Regions from separate parts of the Xenorhabdus santafensis genome, predicted to be linked through region 1. Evidence: predicted binding sites of a transcription regulator. Region 1 holds the regulator's gene; the other holds the start of a gene.
What was found. Region 1 encodes LexA, which represses DNA repair genes until DNA is damaged. Its sites were predicted from a motif close to TNCTGTATGTACATACAGNA; they were not measured.
Positions count from the first base shown of each region.

Region 1 (3,409 bases):
CTTCTTCATTATGTATATTACTTTCGTGTTGTGGTTGAAAATGTTAAATCAACAAATCTATTTGCGAGCCAAATAAAAATCGCTATACAATCAATTTATTACCGATAAAACATAAAGCCCCGGATAAATATAAGGCCACATAACTTTGTGCGGGATACCACTCTCAGAGCAAAAAACGTGTTAACATTAAAGCCATTAACATCGTATAGGTGTGAGAGGTGTAATGGATACGATCAATCAAAAAAATTTATTGGCGCAAGCTAAAAATATCTGTTTATCACGAGGGGTTCGTTTAACACCTCAACGCATTGAAATTCTTCGTTTAATTACAGAACAACCCAACGCGATAAGTGCTTATGACCTGCTGGATTTATTGCGTGAAGTCGAACCACAGGCCAAACCACCAACAGTTTACCGTGGATTAGAGTTTCTGCTGGAACAAGGGTTTATCCACAAAATAGAATCGACAAACAGCTATGTCATTTGCCACCATTTTGAAGAGCCCAGTCATACTTCGGCGATGTTTATCTGTGAAGATTGTGGCTCAGTGACCGAAAAGGATGCGAAAGATATTGAATCCGCGATTCAACAGCTGGCGCAGGGCACCGGGTTTCATTTACGCAATAGTGTAATCGAAGTCCACGGATTATGTTCTTCCTGCCATGAGATAGATTCCTGCACTGACCACAGTACATGTCAGCACAATCACCCCATTGAAGCGAACAGAAAGAAATAAATCAAGGAAGATAAGGGCTGATGGAGCAGTGAGACGGTCATAACTGATATGTTTATGTATTCTCAAGTGCCCGTTGAACTTAATTTAACGGGTATATACTTCATCTTTCAAACAATCTCTTTGTTGGCTACGTTCGCTCACCCCGGTCACATAGTTAGCTATGCTCCCGGGGATGTTCTCATTTGCCGCCGCGATACAATTTGAAATCCATTGCGTATACTGAGAAGATGACCGCCCCAAAATGGCAAAATACAATTATCCGTTTTTACAATCAGAACCAGTCCCCGTTACGAATAACGCCTACTGCCAGCCCTTCAATAGTGAAGCTTTGTTCACTCAAATCAACAACAATTGGCTTGAATTCTGGATTTTCAGCAATCAACTCAATTTTATTGCCAGTTTGTTTGAAACGTTTAACTGTCACTTCATCTTCAATGCGAGCCACAATGACTTGCCCGTTATGAACATCCTGTGTTTTATGCACAGCAAGTAAATCGCCATCCATAATCCCGATGTCTTTCATGGACATTCCACTGACACGCAATAGAAAATCTGCGCTTGGCTTAAATAACTCAGGATCAACTTTATAGTGACTTTCGATATGTTCCTGAGCCAGTAGTGGTTCACCAGCAGCAACACGGCCAATTAATGGCAACGCGTCTTCATCTACCTCTTCAAGAAGCAAACGGATACCTCTGGATGCTCCAGAAATAATTTCTATCACCCCTTTGCGTGCCAAAGCTTTTAAATGCTCTTCTGCCGCATTGGGTGAACGAAATCCAAGACGTGCTGCAATTTCAGCACGTGTCGGTGGCATACCCGTTTGCGAAATATGGTCGCGCACCAAGTCATAAACTTGCTGCTGCCTCGCAGTTAATGCTTTCATTTCGCCCCCTGTTTGTTTATACAGTCTGGCTGTGAGTATATACAGGTAAATTCGAATTGGGAACCTGTCGGCACGTAAAAGCAGCTAAATAACGTATTTTGGTGAAAAACACGCCATATCAACGCATGAAATGCGACCAAAGGATTATTCCCCAGATAAATAACGCCAAAAGTATCGTGAACAGCACAGCGGCTGATCCCATATCTTTTGCGCGCCCTGATAATTCATGATATTCACTGCCGATGCGATCCACTATCGCTTCTATGGCGCTGTTGAGGATTTCTACGATAACGACCAGAATCACCGAGCTGATAAGCAAAATTCGCTCAATCACGCCAAAATCCAAGGAAAAAGCAATAATAATGCCAGTGATGGCAGCAACGGATTCCTGACGAAATGCAGCTTCATTTTGCCATGCAGCCTTGATGCCTTTCGCCGAATATCCTGCTGCTTTAATGATCCGGGTCAGTCCTGTTGATTGATTTGCCATGTATATTTTCTTTCTTTTGACGCATGAATTGTATGGTTATATAACTTTTAGCTTTTATTATTGTCTTATTTCCACAGATCTCAAAACCTGTTTCTGGTATCCTTGCGACGCATTGCTAACAAGAGGCTTAAAGCGGTTATGTCAGGTTGGCGTAAAATATACTATAAGTTATTGAATCTACCACTAAAATTCTTAGTGAGAAGTAAATTAATTCCCACAGATCCCATTGCTGAGCTGCGTCTTGATACGACACGGCCTATTTTGTATGTACTACCGTACCACTCAAAAACAGACTTATTGACCTTGCGTCAACAATGTCTGGCGCAAGGTCTGCCGGACCCTTTGGATCCTTTGGAGATTGGTGATACTCAACTTCCCAGCTGTGTTTTTATTAATGACGGCCCACGTGTGTTCCGTTGTTATGCACCAAAACATGAATCGGTGAAAATATTTCATTCTTATTTGGACTTGCATCGCAATAATCCTGATCTGAATATCCAGATGGTGCCGGCTTCCGTCATGTTTGGTCGTTCTCCGGGGCGTGAAGGACAAGAAGGAAATTCTCCACCACAATTACGTCTGCTAAATGGTGTGCAGAAGTTTTTTGCGATCCTGTGGCTTGGGCGAGATAGTTTTGTGCGCTTCTCAACTCCGGTATCGCTGCGCAATATGGCTGATGAGTATGGCACGGATAATATTATCGCCAATAAACTTGCCCGTGTTGCCCGGATACACTATTCCCGCCAGCGTCTGGCGGCTGTCGGCCCTCGTTTGCCTGCCAGACAAGATTTGTTCAACAAATTACTGGCGTCAAAGGCAATAGAAAAAGCCATTGCTGATGAAGCTCGCAGCAAAAAGATCTCTTCTGAAAAGGCAACGCAAAACGCTGTCAGTATGCTGGAAGAGATTGCGGCTGATTTCTCCTATGAAACTGTTCGCTTGACCGACCGTGTATTGAGTTGGACTTGGAACCGTCTGTATCAGGGCATCAATGTTCATAATGGGGAGCGGGTACGGCAATTGGCCCAGGATGGTCATGAGTTAGTTTATGTTCCATGCCATCGCAGCCATATGGATTATCTTCTGCTCTCGTATGTGCTTTATCACCAAGGCTTGGTTCCCCCCCATATCGCTGCAGGCATTAACCTGAATTTCTGGCCTGCCGGCCCGATATTCCGCCGCCTTGGGGCATTCTTTATCCGCCGTACATTTAAAGGCAATAAACTTTATTCGACGATTTTCCGCGAATATCTCGGCGAATTGTTTGCCCGTGGCTATTCTGTTGAATACTTTGTCG
Region 1 covers NZ_VCDN01000052.1:4,722-8,130, forward strand. Annotated here, with positions in the region: gene zur (zinc uptake transcriptional repressor Zur) at 224-736, shown strand; gene lexA (transcriptional repressor LexA) at 1,008-1,622, opposite strand; gene FE392_RS13735 (diacylglycerol kinase) at 1,741-2,112, opposite strand; gene plsB (glycerol-3-phosphate 1-O-acyltransferase PlsB) at 2,251-3,409, shown strand, end outside.

Region 2 (3,409 bases), on a different contig from region 1:
CCTAAAGAAGATGCCTTATGTAAGCGTGCAACAGCGCTCAGAATTGAAGCAAAGACCAAAGGCATAATAACCATTTGCAATAGTTGTACATAGCCGTTACCAACAATATTGAACCACTTTATTGATTCTTTTACTGTCGGATTATCTGTGCCATAGATAATGTTCAGAGCTAATCCAAAGACAACGCCCACAATTAGTGCAATAAGCACTTTTTTGGATAAGCTCCATTTATTTGAACTGGTTTTTGCCAATAAAATAAGCAGTGCGACAAAAACGAGCACATTGATGATGAGTTGTATATTCATCCCTAGTCTCCAAAAATTTTACCCCTTCATCTTGTAAGTTGTTGCTTTTATTCGTAGCGCTACAACTTGCAATCTATCGGGCATAATAATAGTTATATGATCTGTAGTTTTTGATTCATGGTATGTGTGTGCTAAGTGATGACAGGTAACTTTCAAGCAGCTAATTGATTATTGGTGCTGTAAATTCAAAAACCATCGGAGATGCATACCATGACAATCTGTATGGATGAATAATATCAGTATAAAAATTATGTTTCTTATAATTAAATGGAATTAAATATAATTATTTTTCACAAAAGAGTAAAAATGGTTATAAGGCCTAATCTATTTGGTCTTACTTTCCATAATTATTTTTTATTAGATACGCAGGATTGGGGAATTAACAATGCTGGCGGAAAATGAAAAAACAATATCAAGAAATATTGTTTATGTTTTAAAGGATGACCCTATCTAGTAAATAGGGCCATTATCTTAGTAATGCATTATAAATTAGTTAATTGTATAAATTTTGTAACTTATCAATTTGTAATTTGTCGAGCGACAATTTATCAAATGGTAATTTATCAAAATAATGATTGAGTGAAAAATTGATGTGTTGGGGAAGGGCAATCGCAATAACCACGACCAAAACAGCAATAGCTCGCTCCGCTTTTTTACGCTCTTTGCCTCTGAGAATAGGAATGCAAAAACGTGTTCTCAGGGGCCATAAGAGCGGAATGCCGGCAGGAGTGAGCATATCTGCGATAAGGTGGCTGATATAGCCTACAACCATTGCATGGATAAAATCGGTAGGAATAGGCCAATCGGCAGGTATTTCAGTTTGGAAAAGAATAATCCCTGCTATCAGTGCCAATAAACTGTGCGTAAAACCGCGGTGCCCGCATAACCGTGCAATGGGGATGGATATAAAGCGAAATAACCTTCCTAAAGTGGAACTGGGGTGATCAATATCAGGTAACAATGAAGCCAAAAGTACGCCCGGGAGCATATGTAACCAATCTCCTTGAGCTATTTCTGGTGTGATTTGTAGCTGGTGAGCCAATACAAGGCTGGCAACGGAAAAAAGGAGGTGCCCTTCTGCTGTCATAACGTTTTATACTAATTATTTATGCTGATTGCTGTTTATACATACAGTTGGCAGTATAGAGTGTTTCGCATGAGGATGGTAGAGGGTAAATAAGAAAAATCTGTTATTTATTAATATATAACACTATTATTTAGCTAGTTTTTTCCTAGATCAGCTAAAAAAGTCATATGGAGATTGAAATTTGCGCTGCTAAATCTAGTTGGAGAAAGTTTGAAAAATAGCAGCGCAATAGGTGTTAGCTAATATTTTCTTTCGTTAACTTTTCCAGTGAGCTTAACTTAATATCAGCTAATGACCAGCGCGGGTCATTGAAATTTTGGGCTGATGGAACAACGATGGAACGCATTCTTGCCGCTTTGGTCGCTATCATTCCATTAAATGAATCTTCTAAGGTAATACAATGAATTGGATTGATACCAAGTTGAGCGGCTGCCTGCAAATAAACTTCGGGATGAGGTTTGCTGTAAGGTAGTTTGGCGGCTGAAACAACGGTATCAAAGTAATGCCGTAAATTAAACAATTCAAGTACTTCTTCCAACATTTCGTGAGGAGATGCCGAGGCTAAACCAATTTTTAGTCCACGTTCCCGGCAGAGGTTCAACGCATGTTCTACACCAGGTAACAGAGGGCGTTTTTCTTTTACTAAGCGAACGACATGATCAATGATACGTTGTTCAACCTCACTTTTAGATGCTCCTTGCCACGGTGATGCTTGGTACCACAGCTCAACGACGTGGTCTATCCGCAATCCCAACGTATCAGGCAATGTTTTTGCTAATGTTAAATCGACCCCTAATTCGCTGAATACGAATTTTTCCCCTTGTTCCCAGTAAGGCTCAGAATCAATGAGCAAGCCATCCATATCAAAAATAGCGGCTTCTATAGATAAACAAAATGACATTTCATATCTCTCTGCAATGATAGTCGCGATTAGTAAGGATTAATTGTAACAATCTCCATAAGTTAAGTCTTGTCACGGGGAAGAATGTGTGAACAGCCTGACTGAAATATAGAGAAAGCGCTATAACCACTGATACATAATTTGCCCCCAATGTCAGGGCGGAGATATAAGCCGAGTTCTATTGTCAGTCGCTTATGCCGAATCCAAGGTTTATTCACTTGATTTTTGATGAAAAGGCATGGGGGTTGATAGCTCAATTTATCGTCTTGGTTCAGCCCCAAGCTCTACATTTGAATTCATCTATGGTTATAAGATACAAAATGACTAGGCGATTTGCTGAAACAAAACGAAGACATAACACTGAGTTTTTGCTTCAACTGGTTTGATGAATAAAGTTGCTCAAACCCATACCTTAAACCCAAAGCTGCGTTCTGTAAGTGACCTCCAATGGTTGGTCAACCAATATTGGGGTTGCTTCATCTGGTGTGGACTTTTTTCTCACCTCTACCTTGAGACTGATCTCAACTATTCCTATCTAACCAGTATAAAATCCATTGCTATACTCTGTATTAAATGTTTTTTCTGTTTATGCATAGTAGTGTGCAGATATGAATAAATTAAGACAATTACATATTATAATTAATTGTTTTTATGGAGAATTTAAAACAATGGGGTATTCACAAGCTGGGTATGTAGCTATTGCTAAACGAATCTTGGGTTGGGTGATTTTTATACCCGCTTTTTTATCAACTATCGTCTCAATTGTAAATCTGGCATGGCAACATGGCCTTAAAGGTGATGGAATTAATGCCGTATTCAATGATTTTATCAAGATGATGGCAGAAATGATTAAATTCAATACACCTTTTTTAGATTTTTTCTGGAAAAACTCACCAACGCCTGATCGAGTGATGGGAGTGACCAGTGTAAATATCAGTTTTATTGTTATTTATTTTTTAATGTTTGTCGGCTTGGCGATGAGTGCATCTGGTTTAAGAATGTACCGCCAATTTAAATACATTAAAGAACATATTGAAGATCAAATGCTCCTTGAAGATACTAAAGAAAATGGAATGACTAAGGAGCAGTTAATAGAAAAAATTAAATTTCCCCGCC
Region 2 covers NZ_VCDN01000046.1:69,826-73,234, forward strand. Annotated here, with positions in the region: gene FE392_RS12525 (L-cystine transporter) at 1-305, opposite strand, end outside; gene FE392_RS12530 (metal-dependent hydrolase) at 799-1,392, opposite strand; gene hxpB (hexitol phosphatase HxpB) at 1,628-2,293, opposite strand; gene FE392_RS12540 (YniB family protein) at 2,962-3,409, shown strand, end outside.
Region 2: the regulator LexA is predicted to act here: its motif matches at 1,422-1,441, upstream of FE392_RS12530 (metal-dependent hydrolase).